Regions from separate parts of the Filifactor villosus genome, predicted to be linked through region 1. Evidence: a T-box and tRNA genes for the amino acid it is inferred to sense, from the RefSeq annotation. Region 1 holds a T-box; the other holds one or more tRNA genes.
What was found. The T-box of region 1 lies ahead of pheS (phenylalanine--tRNA ligase subunit alpha). A T-box ahead of a tRNA ligase gene usually reads a tRNA of that ligase, here a tRNA-Phe.
Positions count from the first base shown of each region.

Region 2: it has a tRNA-Phe gene. The T-box ahead of pheS (phenylalanine--tRNA ligase subunit alpha) is inferred to sense a tRNA for this amino acid. The anticodon was not compared.

Region 1 covers NZ_JBHSHL010000039.1:279-10,546, forward strand. The annotation lists gene ACFO4R_RS08945 (hypothetical protein) at 282-404, opposite strand; gene ACFO4R_RS08950 (helix-turn-helix domain-containing protein) at 851-1,996, shown strand; gene ACFO4R_RS08955 (HD domain-containing protein) at 2,009-3,439, shown strand; gene pheT (phenylalanine--tRNA ligase subunit beta) at 3,500-5,857, opposite strand; gene pheS (phenylalanine--tRNA ligase subunit alpha) at 5,873-6,925, opposite strand; T-box leader at 6,973-7,175, opposite strand; tRNA gene ACFO4R_RS08970 (tRNA-Phe) at 7,274-7,346, shown strand; gene ACFO4R_RS08975 (HAD family hydrolase) at 7,320-8,054, opposite strand; gene ACFO4R_RS08980 (hypothetical protein) at 8,035-8,505, opposite strand; gene ACFO4R_RS08985 (amino acid--tRNA ligase-related protein) at 8,505-9,662, opposite strand; gene ACFO4R_RS08990 (radical SAM protein) at 9,698-10,268, opposite strand, start outside.
Region 2 covers NZ_JBHSHL010000059.1:6,757-17,024, forward strand. The annotation lists gene ACFO4R_RS11420 (glycosyltransferase family 4 protein) at 1-669, shown strand, start outside; gene ACFO4R_RS11425 (PHP domain-containing protein) at 1,029-1,820, shown strand; gene ACFO4R_RS11430 (BaiN/RdsA family NAD(P)/FAD-dependent oxidoreductase) at 2,182-3,390, shown strand; gene ACFO4R_RS11435 (DmpA family aminopeptidase) at 3,898-4,959, shown strand; gene ACFO4R_RS11440 (PDDEXK nuclease domain-containing protein) at 5,139-6,158, opposite strand; gene ACFO4R_RS11445 (N-acetylmuramoyl-L-alanine amidase family protein) at 6,628-7,365, opposite strand; tRNA gene ACFO4R_RS11450 (tRNA-Arg) at 8,037-8,112, opposite strand; tRNA gene ACFO4R_RS11455 (tRNA-Cys) at 8,173-8,246, opposite strand; tRNA gene ACFO4R_RS11460 (tRNA-His) at 8,254-8,330, opposite strand; tRNA gene ACFO4R_RS11465 (tRNA-Ile) at 8,384-8,460, opposite strand; tRNA gene ACFO4R_RS11470 (tRNA-Met) at 8,469-8,545, opposite strand; tRNA gene ACFO4R_RS11475 (tRNA-Phe) at 8,554-8,629, opposite strand; tRNA gene ACFO4R_RS11480 (tRNA-Ser) at 8,642-8,730, opposite strand; tRNA gene ACFO4R_RS11485 (tRNA-Lys) at 8,739-8,814, opposite strand; tRNA gene ACFO4R_RS11490 (tRNA-Gln) at 8,816-8,892, opposite strand; tRNA gene ACFO4R_RS11495 (tRNA-Arg) at 8,902-8,978, opposite strand; tRNA gene ACFO4R_RS11500 (tRNA-Gly) at 8,991-9,065, opposite strand; tRNA gene ACFO4R_RS11505 (tRNA-Leu) at 9,086-9,169, opposite strand; tRNA gene ACFO4R_RS11510 (tRNA-Thr) at 9,176-9,250, opposite strand; tRNA gene ACFO4R_RS11515 (tRNA-Asp) at 9,285-9,361, opposite strand; tRNA gene ACFO4R_RS11520 (tRNA-Val) at 9,369-9,444, opposite strand; tRNA gene ACFO4R_RS11525 (tRNA-Glu) at 9,464-9,538, opposite strand; tRNA gene ACFO4R_RS11530 (tRNA-Met) at 9,541-9,616, opposite strand; tRNA gene ACFO4R_RS11535 (tRNA-Leu) at 9,624-9,712, opposite strand; tRNA gene ACFO4R_RS11540 (tRNA-Asn) at 9,720-9,794, opposite strand; rRNA gene rrf (5S ribosomal RNA) at 9,829-9,945, opposite strand.

The DNA.
Region 1 (10,268 bases):
CAATTAATATTCTTTTTGAACTTACAACTGAACAATCATCTAACGGAATGAATAATAAATTCTTATAATTAAGGAACATAATAAATATCCAATATGAATGCTCAATAATACATCCCAACGGAGATATTGACGATACATCCTTCATTCGCATTTTCTTTTCCATAGCTATCTCCTCCTTCGTTTCTCATGTTCTTTCGACTTCCCACGACAGGATTCTTGACTTAATATGCCAAGAACCCCGTTTCGACCAGGTGTCATCTGGTTGCTCATTCAGGTGGGCATTAACTGTTAGGACAATCTGGATTGCTACATACAAGACCGTCATCATTAACAATTGCATCACTGCCACAATCTGGGCAATCAACTTCTGCTCCATCTGGATCACAATAATATACTCTTGCCATATCTGTGTTCTCCTTTCATTTATTTGAGCCGTGTAACATTTGCTCTACCATAAGCCTAAACCCTAAAAAAAAGTAAAGCAATGAACTATGTGTCAAACTCAATTGTGTATTCGACAATTTCTTTCCTTGCGGTAAAGAATACAAAAATACGTCTTTATTCCAAATGCATTTATTATAGAAGAAACTCATTCAGATTTACTCAATAATGTCAATTTATTGTTCGTTATATAACCTCAAATAATCCTCATTATTTCTCTATGAGAAATAATTCTAGTCAAAATAGCTTCTATGATACTTTCGCACCAATTCTTGACAAAATAGTTTCCCATTTTCCGAATAATCAAGCCCATAATTTCCCACAGAGAAATTATTTTCTAATAAACAGATTGTAATATGTCGAATGTGGACTTATAATGTAGAAAATAACATATGAGGAGGAATGGCTTATGAACAAGAACGCAAAGAACAATTCAACCGTAACCCCTGAAACAAGCAAGGACTTCGAAGCAAAGAGAATCGAGGACTTAGCACCAACAGTTGCAGCAAATCTCAACAAGTTGCTGGAAACACAGAATATCAGTGCAAAGGAGTTATCTGAAAAGACCATTTACAGTGAATCAGCAATTTCCAAGTATCGTACTGGAAAGCAGTTTCCTCCTTTAGACTTCTTCTATCAGTTAAAGACCTTATTCGGCATTTCATTTGATGATTTTCTTTTCAAGGAAATTAATCGTGGTGATATTCATGCACAGATGCCATTAAGTGCTGTCGAACAGGCCGAGAAAGTATTATATGGAAAGTTCTGTGGAACCTATCTCGTTTACTACCTTAATACAAGTGATTACAAGGGCAGAGATAAGAACACCCCGGAAGAATCATTACTTTACGGCATTCTTACTATTTCAGAGGATAAAACAAACTACGATGAACCTAACTACAGCTGTATCGCTGTTCTTGGTCTCAAGTGTCGTAGTACTGCAACCAATCTTAAGAAGACAATCGATGCAATGGATAGCTACTCCGATATTGAGAAATACATCTCTGAAGATGAGGAATTAGTTAAAAAGACCTATTACGGAGACTTTGAACTGTCTGCTGAACACGCATTCTTAACTCTTGCCCATGACAGAAAGGACAAGGCGCTCATTATTCTTCATCGTGTTAACAGCAACAAGAAAGAGTATATCGGTGGCATGGGAACAATCAATTCTGTTTCAAAGGGTCGTGAGCCTATGCCTACTGCACAGTATATTGCTCTTTCCAGATATCCTATCAGTCTTTCCGCCGAAGAAATCCATCATCAGCTTCTTCTCAGCCACCCTACATACAAGGCTGATGCACAGGCAAAGGAACTCATTTCTTTATTCAAGAAGACTTATATGATGCCCGATCCTGACGGAGAGATGCACACAGAACTTGAAAAGGAACTTATTATCAAGGTGAATCTTGAACGTTACGTCAAAACAAGCCTTACTAACAATATGTTCCGCTATGCTAAGATTAGCGAACGTGATGACGGTGCCTGGTATGATCTTCTCAAGGAGGTATCCATCACAGCAGAAAATGTAACAGATAACTCATCAGACAACTAGGAGGTGATTGTTATGTATACATTGGACATTTGCTTTGAAGACATTACTAGAGAGGTCAAGAGAAACCACAAGGTTGCTAACAAAGGCCTTATCAAGAGTGCTTATGATTATGCAACAGAAAAGCACAAGAATCAGAAGCCGCGTAAGACAGGCGAACCATATATTATGCATCCTCTTCGTGTAGCATATCTCGTTGCTTCATGGGGATTTGAAGCCGACACTATCTGCGCTGCTCTCCTTCATGACACATTAGAGGACACAACTGCTACTTACGATGAACTTGTAGAACTGTTCGGAAAAGACATTGCTGATATGGTTGACGCTGTTACCGCTATCGATAACGAAATCAAGGATAAAACTGGACTTACAAAGGAAGAAATTGACGAGCTTTCAGACAGACGTCTTAAGGAGAAAATGAGTGAAAAAGCACTCTTCATTAAGGTGGCTGATAGAGTAGATAACTTACGTACAATTCAGCCTTTTAAGGAAGAAAAGAAGATTGCAAAGGCTAAGCATACTCGTGAAATCATCATTCCTATGATGATGAAGGAAGGTGCATATCAGCTTATTGATGTTCTCGAAGATCTTTGTTTACAGATTGAACACCCGGAACGTTATGCAGAAATCACATCTACATATTCTGCTATCCGTACCAATAATGCTTACACAACATCCAAGACATTGAAGCTGTTCTCCGAGGTGTTCTCACCTAACAATTCGATTGATTCCAGCGAGTTCCACACCGTCCTCGGAAGCATAGTTGAGTTTACCCACAACCCTCGTTCTGCTATCAGCGTCTATAGACAGATTAATGCACAGGCAAATAATATTGCTAAAGACTTGCCAAAGCTTTTATGCAAAAAAAATATCGCCATGTATGACCTTACATTGGTCATCAGTGACGATTATTGTTCAAAGTCGAACGCCCCTACAAATGCGTTCTTCAAATTATATTCAAGTTTTCTTGCTGACAAGAATATTACTATTCTTGACTTTGGTCAGACCACATATCATGACTCAAAGTATTATATTCTTTCTGACGAAATGGACAACCTTTACCGTCTTTTTGTAAAATCAGAAACCGAATATATGCGTTATAAGTTGGGGCATATTATCGATGCTGAAGATGTGACTGATTTCGGAGCTGCGATTGACGGTAAGAAAATCAAGGTTTACAGAAGAGACGAAAGCGCTATGTATATCGAAGCCGGAGCAACCTTCCTTGATTTCGCCTTTGCTATCCATTCAGAGATTGGCCTTCACTTCAGTTACGCAACCACTGACGGAAGTAAAACCCAGCGTAAGCCTTACGAAAGAATTGATGAAGGTGATGTTATTACTGTAGAAACTGACCCAACAGTTGAGCCTAACCTTCACTGGTTCAAATATGTAAAGACAAGTAAGGCAATGGATCATTTAATTAAATATTTGTCTGGAAAATAGAATTGAGGGTAACTATCCGCTAGATAGTTACCCTCACTGTAATTTTACCCGGTACTTAAATTAGGCTTTAAGCAAAATGCCCTTATTCTTTAAATAATCAATTATGCCATCGGTAATACTTAAAACTTCTTCTCTTGTGAGTGTTCTCTCATTATTTGAGAATACTATTCTTACAGTAATAGATTTCTCTGTAGCAGATTGATACACATCAATTACTTCAACCTTCTTAATCAATTCTGATTTCGCAGCCTTGATTGCCCCATTAATTGGTTCAAATTTATCTACCACAAATGATAAATCTATCTCAATGGTTGGGAACTTAGATGGTTCAATATATTGTATGCCCTTATTTACCAATTCTGAAAAAGCCTTGACGTCTAATTCAGCATAAACGATAGCAGCCCTCTTGTCTATTTTTCCAAGTACTGTAGGATGTGCAACACCCAATTCTCCAATCACTTTATCCTGACAGATTATTTCATTTAAATTCTTAGGATGCTGATATGAATGAGTAGCTTCTTTAACTTTGAATGATAAAGAATCATGCTTAATAATCCTTGTCATATTCTCAAGCATATCCTTCAATTTATAATAAAGCTTCTCGTAATCCGTTTCCTTCGAGTATAATGTAATCGCCAAATTTTTACGCTCATCACAAGTGCCATCTTCTCTGCAGCCATTTACTACTCTTCCGATTTCAAACATTCCAAACTCAGGTGCAAACTCAAGATTCTTGCTTAACTGACACAACTGGGTAGGAATTATAGAATTACGAATAGTTTCAATATTGGGATTTGTTGCATTCAAAAGTTTTACATTTTCTTCCGGAACAATCCCTAGTTTCTTGTACTCGTCATAATACATCCAAATATATGAATGTACCTCATGAAGCCCAAACCTTTTTACCAACATATCCTTAATCTGCTCCTCGTCTATTTTTTCCTCAGCCATTCTGATTGGATATAATGGTGATTCTACAGTAAATACATCAAAATTATCATACCCGTATATTCTTGTTATTTCTTCAATGATGTCAGCTTTAATCGTAACATCTTTTGTTGCTCTCCAACTAGGAACCGCAACCTTAAAATCGTTATTCTCTCTCTCAACACCAAATCCTAAAGACATAAGGGTATGTTCTATTTCATCACCTGAAATGTCAATACCCGTATACTTATCTACATAACTCTTGTCAAACTCCAATTCTACTTTTGGATAATGGAATCTCCATTCATCTGTTAATGATGAAACAACATTAATATCTGAATCGATGTTAGACAAAAGATGCAAAAATCTTTTAATGGCAATTGGACACAACTCTGGATCTAAACTTTTTTCATATCTAGCAGAAGCATCTGTTCTATGAGCCAATCGAACCGAAGCCTTTCTAATTGCTGATGCTTCAAATGTTGCGGACTCTAATGTAAGTTCTTTTGTATCATCAAGGATTTCAGAATCAAGACCACCCATAATACCTGCAATTGCCACAGGTTCGTCACCATTACAAATCATTAAAGTTTGGTTATCAATAGTTCTCTCAACCTTATCTAGGGTTGTAAACTCAAACGAATCCTCGAATCTTTTAATTCTAATTTTCTCAACCTTTCTTGAGTCAAAAGCATGCATAGGCTGACCAACTTCTAACATTATATAGTTTGTTAAATCAGCCAAAAGGTTTATTGCTCTCAAGCCACAGTAATGAAGCCTAATTCTCATATTCATAGGACTAACATTTGTATTAATGTTTTCAATCTTAATGCAAGAATATCTTTGGCACATATCGTCTTCTATCTTCATATCCACAGAAGGCAACTCTGAATACTTAACAACATCATATAAATCAAGTGGCTTTAATGGTCTATCTGCCAATGTTGCAAATTCTCTTGCAATTCCATAGTGCCCCCATAAGTCTGGTCTATTAGTCAAGGACTTATTATCAACTTCAAAGATAATATCATCTATCTCAAACAATTCTTTTAAATCTGTTCCTACAGTAGCATCCGATATTTCCATTATTCCAGAATTATCATCACTTAAATCAAGTTCTGCTTCTGAACAGCACATTCCATAGGATAAATATCCCGCAACCTTTTTAGGCTCTATCGTAATATTTCCTATTCTAGCACCTACCTTCGCATAAGCCGTCTTCATTCCAACTTTAACATTCGGTGCACCACATACAACGTCCATTAATTCGTCTGATCCACAATTTACTTTAAGCAAATGTAATTTTTCAGACTCTGGATGCGCATTAACCTCAACTATTTCAGCCACCACAATATCAGATATATTACTACCCTTATAAAAAATCTCATTTTCAACTTCAGCGGTAGATAATGAGAATTGACTAATTAACTTATTTCTATCTAAACCTCTCAAATCAACAAATTCAGATATCCAATTCATAGAAATAAACATTATCCCTTCTCCTTTCTAGATGTCATCAGTGAACTGACACATGCTCTCTAAATTTCCACTATTCAAATCTCTGATATCTTTAACACCATACTTCATCATTGCCAGTCTAGTCATTCCTAATCCAAATGCAAATCCTGTGTATTTTTCTGGATCAATACCTCCGGCCTTGAGTACTTCTGGATGAATCATTCCGCACGGACACAATTCCAACCAACCACTGTGCTTACAAGAAGGACAACCTTCTCCCCCACAAATCAAACAACTAATATCCAACTCAAATCCAGGTTCCACAAATGGGAAAAATCCAGGTCTCAATCTAACCTTTATATCCTTTCTAAAGACTTCTGATAGCATTGTCTTCATAAAGTAAATAAGATTTGCAATCGAAACATTTTCCCCAACCATAATACCTTCCATCTGAAAGAAAGTGTTCTCATGACAAGCATCAGTAGATTCATTTCTAAAACATCTTCCAGGGAATATTGCTTTGATAGGAACTCCATCATTAATCAATGCATCTCTATACTTTCTATATATAGCATTCTGTGCAGCCGAAGTCTGGGTTTTTAATAGCTGACCATTTTCCAAATAATATGTGTCCTGCATATCTCTAGCTGGATGGAACTTTGGAATATTAAGAGACTCAAAGCACTCATAATCGCTAACGATCTCACTATAATCCTCAACCACAAATCCCATTGATTTAAATACATTCTCGCACTGTCTTTGAACTAATGTAATTGGATGATATGAGCCTTGCATATCTTTTGATGGAATTGACAAATCAATTGTTGGAACAGCATTAATCTGTCTTTCCATTTCCATTCGCTGAAGTTCTTCCTTTTTTGCGGCTATTTTTTCGGAAATTTCATCTTTTAATTCATTAACCTTTGCTCCAATAGCCTTCTTTTCTTCAACAGATAACGCACCCATTTCTTTCAGAACCGACTTCATTGTTCCGTTTTTTCCAAAGAGTGAAACTCTCAATTCTTCCAATTCACCCGAATCCTTTGCTTCTAGTAAATGGGTTTCAAACTGCTTTCTAATTTCAGATAACTTACTAAGCATTTTATCCTCCTTTTCTAAATAAAAAAAATCTCATACTTGAAAAACAAGTATGAGACGAATTTTACCATCCGCGGTACCACTCATATTGCAAACAATGTTTGCCACTCAAACGCCTTAATGCAGCGTATACATCCTACTTTTCATAGGCAGCTCCAAAGTCGAATTTCGTAGTACACATTGTCATGATTTTTCACCAACCAATCACTCTCTGAATCCAATTATGCACCCTACTTTGCCTTACGGCACTTTATCATAGCCTTTACCCAAAAATTCTACTACACTTTTTTCTAAAAGTCAATCATTTTTATTGACAAACCGAAAGATATGTTCTATAATCGAAACGCAAATGCCCAGATAGCTCAGTTGGTAGAGCAGAGGACTGAAAATCCTCGTGTCACTGGTTCGATTCCGGTTCTGGGCATTTTTTTATTGTCTCTTCAAAATTGTTATTTTCCAAAAAAATACTTATTATTTTTTTACAGTCAAGAAGTTCCTTCACTCGATAAATATAAACCCCTTCTGAATAACAACTCACATCACATATTTCAGATTGTATTCTAACACAACTAATTCCTGCAGAAGACGAAGCTCTTACATCATTCAATGAATTCCCAATATATATACACTGTTTCGATGAACAATTCCATTTTTTTAGTGCAAACTCAAATATTTGTGAATCCGGCTTATAGGATTTTGCCATTTCAGAACTAACAATATTACTAATATGTAATGCATTCGTTTCAACAGCAGATATTAATGTTATATCATCTGAATTTGAAACAATACCGATATGACAAGATTGCTCTTTTAACCACTCTATTAATTCAAATACTCCTGGAAGCAATTTAGGAAATGACCATTCGTCATTCATTCTATTAACATATAATTCATAATCATCCCCTAACGCCAGTTCTTCAAATACAAAGGCCAAACTCTCTCTGTTCGTTTCGGTGATAGTTCTGAATTTATCCTCTCTTTTTTCTATTTCGACATATTTTTTTGTCCACAAATCAAACACAACTTGAGAGTCAACTCCAAATCGTGTCGCAATCTCTTCGGCTATAATCTTTATATTATATTTCCCTGCATCAAACAAAGTACCATATGCATCAAACAGAACCCATTTCATCTATATATCTCCCACACAACAATCTTTCACTTTCTATTATCTCTGTTTCAGGGTCAGAAACATGAAAATATGTGAAATGATACACCGAAAAATCCCCATTATATTCTATATGAAATGTCAATCCTTCCTTCCACTTCATACTTCTAAACTTTCTTTTCAATCCGGTTAATAGCTCATATAAATCTATTTCCTTAATATTTGTCTTATATTTAAGTCCCCACAACTCCGCTCTTGAACCAGCCAAACCCATCATCTGATTTCGGGCTATATTTTGTAACTCCAATTGTCTTTTTGTAACCTTTTCCGACTTCTCATATAGGGCAATAGACAAGTTATTCCAATCACTCACATTTTTTTTGTACTCAACAAAAAAACCATTCTCCATCAAAAAACCTTCTAATTCTTCTTTACAAAGTATTAAGGTTTCAGGTTTTACCAAAATTTCAACCATTAATATTTTCTCCTATACAAATTCAACAAATGATAATCGTCTATGTTATATAATCCCTGCATCATTTTTTGCATTCCTATTCCAACACCGCCAAACTCTTCGATACCATATATTGCGTATTCCTCAAAGATTTGGCACTTTTCATTCGGTAAACTCTCGTCCACACTAATCATATCTGTTTTAACACAGTAACCATGGGCATATGATACACCATTAATGTACGCATGAAACTCTTGATTATGCTCTTTATCTTCTGTCTCCTTTATATGAAAATTTTTCAATCTTTTAGGTTCTTTTATGATTATTATTTTTCCATAGCCATTACTTCTAATATGCTCTTTTACTTTTTTATCATTTGCCGCAACGAGACCAAATTCATTGACATATTGTTCAAATGTATACACTTCTGACATTAATTCTTTACCGCCAACAGCCATTGAAGCAACCCTCGTCATCCGCAAACACAAATCAATTAATTCGTTCAATGTGCTTCCCTTAAGCCACATATCCAAATTATGGAATTCGCAATCATATTCATGTGAGTAACCAATATTCCTAAACACAGCCCCTATTTCAAAAACCCTTTCGAAGCCAAGCAAAAGATATGGCTTAAGCAAATGTTCATGTATAGATTTTAAGTATAATGTTTGTCCATTTACAGTTTCAACATGAAAACTCTCTGCGTTACTAGGTGATTGTTTCTGAAACAATACTGGCGTATTAATTTCATCAAATTTGTTATTATACAACTCTATTCTCATCGCCTTTAATACATCAGAATATCGTTTAATCATCTCAAATTTTTCAGGTTCAAATAAACATTGTACAATTCTATTATTCTCCGTTTCACCTTTAAACTGCTTATTTGGTAAAGTCCCTTTACATGAAATAAAATCTAATATTGTGTTGATATTAATTCCATATTTTCCATCATGTTCATACATATCAGCTAAGAAGGAAATGATATCTCCTCTATGTACCCTCTTAGATTCATATATTTCCCTATCAAATCGAAACATACTATACCCACAATTAATGTGCACAACACCCATACAGAGGTTCTTTCCTATATTTAAGCTAAGAATTCGTCCTTGAACAACACCCTTACAAATCTCACAAAGATCCTCTTGTTCTAAAAAAGACATATTAATATGCATACTTATCCTCCTTTACTTCAAATAAATTCTGGCAATTACATAAATCTTCTCTTTAAATGACTGTATAGGCAAAAGCATCTCATACTAAACTTCTCGCACAAAAATGATTCTGATTTTTTATCAATCTCCTCCAATTCCTCTTCCGTAACCACGTAATCATTGATATGCGGGCATATATTAATGCTCATATCTGGATTCATCGTTATATATTTTCTTCCCATCAAACAACTTTTCCCACCCAGGTCACCTAAAACCTCGGACAGATTTGTGATATGTTCAAACATCTCACCTTGATTTCTTTTCTTCAGATCTACTATGATTTTTTCTGCTTCTTTCGAATCCATCCCTTCCAATGTCATAGAATACAACGAATTCTCTTCTGTAACAGTCAAAGGTTGCCACAAAACCCTATCAACTACCGAACTCATAAATTTAAATCCGTCACTATTAACCACATCAAAATATTGCTTATCTATCATTATTTGCACGTTCATTTTCATAGATGCATTACTCAATTTAACAGATTTAAATTTATCCATAATAACTTCAAAATGTTTTGAAAAATTGATAATATCCACCAAATCTATTGTTGTGTTTACCGCATCA
Region 2 (10,268 bases), on a different contig from region 1:
GCCCCCTCGAAAATTGAAGTGATGGGCGGAGGTTTCAATTCCGAAATCTTCTACGAAGGTAGGGATGAAGTTCTGCCCGGATTGAATCTGATGTATGCAGGCAAGATCTCCCCCTCCAAGGGTGTCTTCGAGCTGGCAAAGGCCACTCCTTTGATTGCCGAAAAGTATCCCTATGTCAAGGTCCATATCGTGGGGGCTGCCGATGAAGAAACTAAGAAGGAACTCTACCGCCTTGCCGGAGGAGAAGAAAACCTTGCCGTCTACAACGCGGAAAACCAAAAGCTGATGGCCGATCAACTTCGGAAGATGGATGTCTTTGTCCTGCCGTCCTACTACGAGGGGCTGGGACTGGTCGCGATCGAGGCTCTTGCATGCAGCGTTCGCACTGTAGCTACCGAGATTGAGGGTCTGATGTGGCTCTTGGGAAAGGAGGTCGCTGACAGCGGTGTTATTGAGTATGTGGCCTTACCGAAACTCTACGATGTCGACAAACCCTATGAGGAGGAGAAGCCCGCCTTTGTGCGACGGCTTGCCGACAAGCTCCTCCTTCAACTAGACCGAATCATCGCCCAAGAGTCCTTCCCTGAAGAGATAAAAAAAGAGGTGCGAAACCACTCCTGGGATCATATCATGGATCGCTTGGAACAGCGACTGCAAAGTCTTTTATAAATCTTGTGAGCTGCGGAAGCTGTTTCTATCTATATCGAATCACCTTTGTTGTATTGCGTTCCGGCCTTTATAAGCCCTGCAATACCAAGAAATGCCGAAAGATTATCCTATAATATAACCGTTTACAGGAATAACGCTATCAAGACAAGGTGTAATACTACTATTCTTTTGAATAGTGGATATAAACAATCTGTGACCCATAGAAGACAATATATGTTTTTCGTCATCGAAAAATAGATATACCCATACCTCTATTGAATAATAGTATAATCGCAAAAAACCGATCCAGAGCATAAGGTTCAGGAAGGCAACAAAAGTTTCGACCTATACCGATTATTTCACAATAAAAGGAGATTTTTATGAAACTTGTATACGACCAACATATTCACTCTCGATTTTCCTTTGATTCCAAAGAAGAGATCCTTTCCTATCTCTCCCTATCGGAGGAAAATCCCATTGTAACAACGGAACACCTGGAATTTCATAATCCTTCGGACAATTACCGAAACAATCTGATCGACTATGACGCTTATCGTTCTCATGTGAAGACTCTCTCCGACAGTTTCGGTCGAAAGATCCTCTGCGGTGTCGAGATTGGATACTATGCCCCCGCCACAGACGAGATCTCATCTTATCTGGATAAGAAGGACTTCGACTTGAAACTCCTGTCCGTCCATCATAACGACGACTTTGATTTTACGCAGAAGAAGGTCGCTCTTCTTCCTACCGAAACGTTGATTCGAGACTACTACACCTTGATGATTGAAGCCCTCGAAAGCCCTATTGAAGCAAATGTCTTAGCTCACTTCGATTATGGAGTCCGCCTTGTCGATATAGCCCCCTCCTTATTCAAAGAGAATGCCTCCATTTACTTGGACAAGATCCTGGATCTTATCATCTCCAAAGAGATGGCTCTCGAGCTCAATACCAAAAGTATGTTTGTCTGCGGAAAAGCTCCCCTGTATGACTTCATGGTTTCCATGTACTTGGAAAAAGGAGGTCGCCTTTTCACCTTGGGTTCGGATGCTCATCGTTACAACTCCTACTCCTATAAGTTTGAGGAAGTACAGAACTTTCTCCTTCAGAAGGGAGTAAGAGAAGTTGCATGTTTTGAAAAGGGGAAGCTTTATCTTCAGCCGATCGCGACCTGATTTTTAGCCCAATCGAGATTCCACCCGAAGAAACAACAATCTCCCTCAGGGATCCTGTACAATTCAAAAAAAACAGTACGAAACGGATTTTATACTATTCTTCGATAGAAGTATGATTATATCTGTTTTGCAACCGCGACATTCGTGTTGTCTTCTATGGAGTGCAAATCGTTGATATCCATTATTCAAAGGAATAGTAGTATTATACGAAAAATATATTTTGAGGGAGAATCTTTCGCGGTCTTGTCTGTAAATCAAGAGGAAAATCAAGGTATAGCGCGATCGCCGTGACAGAGAATACGGATACATGAAATAATCATCAAAAAAAGAACAGTATTATCGAGCACGATAGGAGATACTCATGAAAAAACTTATAGTTGTCGGCGGAGGTCCCGCAGGTATGATGGCCGCTTTGACCGCCGCAAAACATGGAGCCGACGTTACCCTGATCGAACAAAACAAAGTCCTGGGAAAAAAACTTTCCCTTACCGGAGGCGGCAGGTGCAACCTGACATCCGCCCTCCCCATCGAAGAGTTCTTTCCCAAGGTCACCACAAACCCTTTCTTTCTGTACAGTTCCTTCTACAGCTTCGACAACGAAGCTCTGATGAGGATGTTTGAAGAGCAGGGAGTTGCTCTAAAGACGGAAGGAGCAAAGGTCTATCCCGTCCACGAGAGTGCCGCTAAAATCGTTTCTTTCCTGGAAAGATCCTTGAACGAGAACGGTGTAAGGCTACTTCTCAGGGAGAGCCTCCTCGACTTTTCGACTGAAGGAGGAAGTCCCCCTCGCATCTCTCGGGTCAAGACCTCCAAACAGATCCTGAGAGCCGATGCTCTCATCTTGGCGACGGGAGGAGCCTCCTTCCCTGCGACGGGTTCGGACGGAAAGATCTTCTCCTTGCTGAAATCAAAAGGATTTGTCGTCACCGATCTTCTTCCCTCCCTTGTTCAGCTCTTTACCCGAAGAGACTTCTCCTCCCTCGCCGGAGTGTCCGTGCCCAAGGTGAAACTAAGCTGTGTTTTGGGAAAGAAGAAAGCATCGACCTTCGGGGATCTGCTTTTTACACAGAAGGGAGTAAGCGGTCCTTGCGTGATGGATATGAGCAGTTATCTCACGAAGGAAGCTCCGGACGAAGTCCTTCTGCGTATCGACTTCCTCCCTGAGCTTAAGACCTCCGAGCTGTCGGATCTTCTTTTTTCTTCATCACCGAAACACCTTTCCACCTTGTTGGCGAAAGTTCTTCCTTCCAGACTGGCAAAATTCCTTATGGAGGACTTTGATGTCAAAGACAAGTTCAACCTCTCCAAGGAGGAAAGGAAGGCGATCACGGATCTCGTCAAAGACTTCCCCCTCACGCTCGAGGGCTACGGAAGCCTGAAGGAGGCTATTGTTACTAAGGGGGGATTAGATGTCCGCGAAGTGTCTTCTTCCACCATGGAAACCAAGAGAATCAAAAACCTCTACTTTGCGGGAGAATGTCTGGATCTGGATGCCTTGACGGGAGGATACAACCTTCAGATCGCTTTTTCGACAGGCTATCTTGCAGGTCTTTGTGCAAGTCAAGGATGATACCGTATAATCCTCAAAAACACGGTAAATTCTATTTCACACGAAGAATAGAGTGTTTGGAAACGTTGATTTTACAATACCTCTATCTCCTGTAGCACAACAGTAACAGAACGATGTTCCTCTGTCCGGTGTTTTTTTAATACTATTCTTTGATCGAAGTTTGAAAATAGCCGTCTTACAATTCACAAAAGGCCGTTTTATACTTTCTTGGATTGAGATACCGCACCTTCAGGAACGGTATAAGTGCAAAAAACGACCGATGGTTTGTAAAAGAAAAGTCATCCGAACAAGGATGAAAAGAAGAGCGGTGTCAATACTGATGAAATGCAGACCGTCGACACTTTAAACAAATCAAAATACAACACTTATACTATTCTTCGTTTAAAATGTCAGGCGGACAGTATATGTTTGTCGAAAACATTTTGAGTAATCGTAGAATTCAAAATTTCACGACCGGACAATTTTAATGGATGATAGTATTATATTCAAAAAAAGGAGGCCCTCATTATGGGATTACCGCAACACTACAGACAGGGAAGATTTCCGACAGGGGAACGCAACCTTATCACGGATGTCAAGGGAGTTCTTGTCGGACATACCACCTTGGACAACAAAGAAGTCCAGACAGGTGTTACCGCCATCCTTCCCCACCGGGGAGATTTGTTTCACGAGAAACTTATCTGTGCAAGTTATGTGATCAACGGCTTCGGAAAGTCCTGCGGACTTGTACAGCTCGATGAACTTGGAACCTTGGAGAGTCCAATTGTCTTGACCAACACACTTTCGGTAGGTACCGCTCTTTGTGCAACGACGAAGTATATGCTTTCCAAACATGAAGATATCGGAGGCAGAGCCGGCACGGTCAACTGTGTAATCGGAGAATGCAACGACGGCTATCTCAACGATATCCGAGGGATGAACGTAAAAGAGGAGGATGTCCTCTCCGCCATCGAAGCATCGTCTTCCTCCTTTGAGGAAGGCTCGGTGGGAGCCGGCCGGGGAATGGTATGTATGGGACTCAAAGGAGGAATAGGCTCTTCTTCCAGGTGTATCCTCATAGACAAACACACCTATACGATGGGAGTGCTTGTACTGAACAACTTTGGGGAGGCGGGCCATCTCTTGATCCACGGTCGCAAGGTCGGAGAAGAGACCCTTGAAGCCTTGGAAAGGAAGAAAAACGCTTATCGGGAGGCGGACAAAGGTTCGATCATGATCATACTTGCCACCGACCTTCCCCTGATGCACAATCAGTTGCAACGTCTTGCCAAGAGAACTGTTCACGGTCTTGCCCGAACAGGATCTTACAGCGGTCATGGAAGTGGAGATATCGCCATTGCCTTCTCTACCGCCAATCGGATTATCCACGAGAATGAAGAGTCACTTCAAACCATAACTGCGCTTTCCGATTCCAAACTTGACCCTGTGTTTTCCGCCGTGGTCGAATGTACGGAAGAAGCTATCTTAAGCAGTCTCTTTCATGCACAGACCGTGACAGGACACAGGGAACACCGAATCTTTGCCTTGAGCGAAGTCTACGATTGGAAGTCGGATAAAGACAGATCCTGAAACTGATATCTGCCGGTATCAACACCCTTTATTCTACGGGCGATCAGGTAGATTTTTGTATTTGCAGACGTGGATACAGCCATACTTCTCTCGAAGAATTGTATGGAAGCTGAACAAACTATCCATACAATAAGGGGGACAGAACTTCAAACATCTGCCTGAAGTTTGTCCCCTCTTTTTCAATCCTCTGTATCCGATTTCAGTTTTTCCTCCAAAGCTTCTCCGATTTCATATTCACTAATGCCTATGGGTTGGCTGACTCCGTCGAGGGAGTACTGTGCAATAAGATTGTCCTTGCTTTTGCAGATCAGAATCCCTATGGTCTGATTGTCCCTCTCCGTCTTGATATCCCTATCGATGGCCGAAGCATAGAAACTCAGCTTTCCTATAAATTCAGGTTTAAAGTCCTCCATTTTAATTTGGACCACCACATAAGAATGAAGTTTTACATGATAGAATAATAAGTCCGCAAAAAACTCTCTTTGTCCTACCTTCAAGGCGACCTTTTGCCCAATATAAGAAAAACCGCCGAGTTCCAAAAACAACTCAACCACTTTTTTTGCGATCAATGTCTCAACGTCATCCTCATCGATATCCTTGGTTTTAGGAAGAAGGTCAATCTTACACGGAGTTTTCAAAAACCCTCTTGCAAACTCTGTATTCTCCTTGGGAAGCCTTTGATCGAAATTAAAGACCGCATCCCCTCCCTGTTCATACAAACCGCTGTCGATTCGATTCTCCAACACATCGGGACTCCATTCGTTCGAGATGGTCTCCTTTGTATAAAAAAGAGCCTCCCCCACGTTTTGGCACTTACTCATAATCTTCAGGTTATGCTCCCAAGGAATACTTGTAATCAGGGATTCCACATCTTCCAACTTCTCCGTAACCTTTGACGAGATTTCCTCCGCGCTGTGCATCTTATACCAATTTCTTATGCTTTGGATGGAAAAACCCTCCATATCGGGGAACTCTTCTTCCAAATCCTTACAGAGAGCAGGAATGAATTCCTTCCCCCAAAAATGTTTCTTTTGCTTGGATACGATCTCCCGACCGAAGTACCAGTACAAGTCCAAGAGTTGATAATTCACTTCCAGTGCCGCCTTAAACTGATTGTCCGCAATCTTCTCCTTGAGATTTGCGACCAGTTTCTTGTAGTCCTTATTTTGCGTTATGTCAGTTTCATACTTTTTTGGCATTGCAACTCCTCACTTTCCATATCTCAATAGTTTATTCTATCGACAAGGATGTCTTCCGATATCAAAACAATCCTCGATGATATCAACAATCATTCCTTCGCTCAACTTATGATCCGCCTGTAATCATAAACGCTATAGAGGCTCAATGTTGCCGTCTCAACAGAAGGTACAACAGCGGGAATATAGTCCATACCCATTACATATTCCACGGAAAATTCTGATTATAGTTAGTAGTATAAAGCATATATTCAATTAAGTAAAGAAACCCTAATATATTCCACCGTTTTTCCACCAACTTGCCGGCGGACAAACAAAAGAGTCGCCCTATCAGGAACGACTCGATATGTGTAATACTGTTTTTCAATAGAAGTATGGATATATCTATTTTTCGATGACGAAAAACTATATTGTCTTCTATGGCTCACAGATTGTTTATATCCACTATTCAAAAGAATAGTAGTATAATACTTTATTTCTGATTCTTATATTCGATCAAAGCACTTGCCACAGCCGAAACAAGTTTCTTTTGATACTCTTCCGTCTGCATGATCTTATCGTCTTTCTTGTTTGACATAAAGCCCATTTCCAAGATAATAACGGGAACTTTCGACCAGTTAAATCCGGTGATATCCGAACGCTTTGACAGCCCTCTGGACTTGATCTCCCCACAGTTATGCGCAATTTTCTTGTCCAAGATCTTTGCAAAGGAAGTACTCTTTTTTTGGATCTTCTCCGTATACTTACCCGAAGGTACCAAGATACTGTAGCCGTTTATCTTACTATCGTCCGCACCGTCCGCATGTAATCGGAGTACCATATCGCAGTCCGCCTCGTTACAAATCTTCGCCCTTTCGATATTACTGATATCCACTTCCGCCTTTTCTCTGGTCATTACAACAGTAGCGCCCATAGACTCCAATTTTTCTTTAAGTTTCAAACCCACTTGAAGGTTCAAAACATGCTCCGGCACCTTAGAAAATCGTCCTGTGGTACCGGAAGTCACCTTCGCCTTCATCTTAGTAGAATTTGGAGCAATAGGCTCCTTCTTGCTGTTACCCTTCAATTGATGACCCGGATCTATACCGACCGTCATCCCCTTCAAAGGCTTGGTCTCTTCTTTTGTCGCGTAGGAGAAGCTCCCTAAAAAAAGAGAAAGACAAAGAAAAACTATGGAGAGCTTAAAAAGTTTTTTTTGTGAGGTTTTCATTCTACCATCCTTTCAGTCTAAAAATTTTTCCAACCCGATATGTTCATACTATTCTCCGCTGAGGTGTAAAAGCGTTCACAACCACAAACAAAAAATCATTGCCTCCCCAATAAAATACAGCTATTGAGTCAAGAGTTCAAAGAGTATCACAAACGGATTGAAGTTGTCTACACTCAAGTATATCTCAAATAAAAGATTTTATCAAAATATTTTAGCCTAAAATCCAAGTTTGTAAAGGGAAGGACATATTTCAGCGTTTACACTAAATCTATGTCATTGGATTTTATGAAGTATGAGATCAACTTATTGTCAAAAATCATCCGTTCCGGATTTCTTACATTTTGACGGTTAACGTTATGATAGAGGAGCCTAAGCAAAGAGCGCACAAAGGCAAATTTATGATTTTCACTCCGGTTAATAAAATACTAAAGCTTTGTCAAATCAAGAATTCCAAAAACTTCATCCTTCGTGCAAAAGTGGTCTTATACTATTTTTCAATAGAAATGTGGATATATCTATTTTTCGATGACGAAAAACTATGTTGTCTTCTATGGCTCACAGATTGTTTATATCCGCTATTCAAAAGAATAGTAGTATTATGCCGATTTTCAATTTATTAGATATCTCCCTAATACAGAAAAAGACATCTTTAGATAAAGATGTCTTTTCAATGGTGCACCCGAAAGGATTCGAACCTCCGACTCACAGTTTAGGAAACTGCAGCTCTATCCCCTGAGCTACGGGTGCAAAAAATAAAACTTAAGAAAAAAGCTCTTACAGATAAAGATATACTGAAAGAGCTCTAATTGGAGGCGACAACCGGATTTGAACCGATGATAAAGGAGTTGCAGTCCTCTGCCTTACCACTTGGCTATGTCGCCACAAATATGGGGTGAATAGTGGGAATCGAACCCACGACCTCTAGAGCCACAATCTAGCGCTCTAACCAACTGAGCTATACCCACCATATTTAAAAAAAAGAAAGGCGTCCACCAATATGTTCTGACCATCTAATTCATGGTGGGCCTTCAGGGACTCGAACCCCGGACCTACCGGTTATGAGCCGGGCGCTCTAACCAACTGAGCTAAAGGCCCCAAAAAAGTGGTAGCGGCAATAAGATTCGAACTTATGACCTTTCGGGTATGAACCGAACGCTCTAACCAACTAAGCTATGCCGCCACATTTCATGGTGCCCAGAGGCGGAATCGAACCACCGACACGAGGATTTTCAGTCCTCTGCTCTACCGACTGAGCTATCTGGGCATTATGCAGAACTGGCGGAGAGGGTGGGATTCGAACCCACGGTCCATTTCTGAATCACTGGTTTTCAAGACCAGCTCCTTAAACCGCTCGGACACCTCTCCAATAAAAATGGTGACCTATCCGCGACTCGAACGCGGGACACCCTGATTAAAAGTCAGGTGCTCTACCGACTGAGCTAATAGGTCATGGCTGGGGATGCAGGACTCGAACCTACGAAATGCATGAGTCAAAGTCATGTGCCTTACCGACTTGGCTAATCCCCAATAAAATGATGGTGTGCCTGAAGGGACTCGAACCCCTGGCACGTGGCTTAGAAGGCCACTGCTCTATCCAGCTGAGCTACAGGCACGCATCGATCATTTGGAGCGGAAGACGGGATTCGAACCCGCGACCCTCGCCTTGGCAAGGCGATGCTCTACCACTGAGCCACTTCCGCATTCATATTATAAACTTAAGTGGTGCGGATGGAGGGACTTGAACCCCCACGCACATGGCGCTAGATCCTAAGTCTAGTGCGTCTGCCAATTCCGCCACATCCGCAATAAATGGAGCTGGCAATAGGAATCGAACCTACAACCTGCTGATTACAAATCAGCTGCTCTACCGTTGAGCCATGCCAGCATACTATATATGGAATTGGAAACAATCAAATAAATGGCGACTCGGAAGGGGCTCGAACCCTCGACCTCCAGCGTGACAGGCTGGCATTCTAACCAACTGAACTACCGAGCCGTTTATTTGGTGGGACCAATAGGGCTCGAACCTATGACCCCCTGCTTGTAAGGCAGGTGCTCTCCCAGCTGAGCTATGATCCCATGATTATATAAAAGAAAGTGGTGACCTCTAGGGGAATCGAACCCCTGTTACCGCCGTGAAAGGGCGGTGTCTTAACCGCTTGACCAAGAGGCCACTGGTTGCGGAGAGAGGACTTGAACCTCTGACCTTCGGATTATGAGCCCGACGAGCTACCAACTGCTCCACTCCGCGATACTTATGGTGCCGAAGACCGGAATCGAACCGGTACGATTATCTCTAACCGCAGGATTTTAAGTCCTGTGCGTCTGCCAGTTCCGCCACTTCGGCTAAAAAATGGCTCCGAAGGTGGGATTCGAACCCACAGCCTATCGATTAACAGTCGAGTGCTCCACCTTTGAGCTACTTCGGAACATTTCTTATTATTTACGTGCATCTTACGATGCAATTGGCTACGACTTACTTTCCCGGGAGTCTGCACTCCAAGTATCCTCAGCGATGTAAGGCTTAACTTCTGTGTTCGGAATGGGAACAGGTGTATCTCTTACTCTATTGTAACCATATTCCTTGTTACTGCGTCTTTTAGGCATCTTCTTGTTCGCTATCGTCGTTCAGTCAGTCACGTATGTCTATATACGCTCCTTCCTTCTCTCCTCTGCTCACTTCGAATCTGCTCTAAAATACTTGCAACAAGCTCCTTTGCACTTTTTAGCAATTTCTTGGTTAGGCTTCTTCGTCGCTTCGATCACGTACATCCGAGTACGCTCACTTGCTCCTCATCGCCCGCCTTGAACTTATCTAAAAATGCTTGCAAATACTTTGTTGTGCGTTTAGCGATAATCTCGTTAGATTTCTTCTTAACGAAGTTGTCTCAAAAAATTTGACT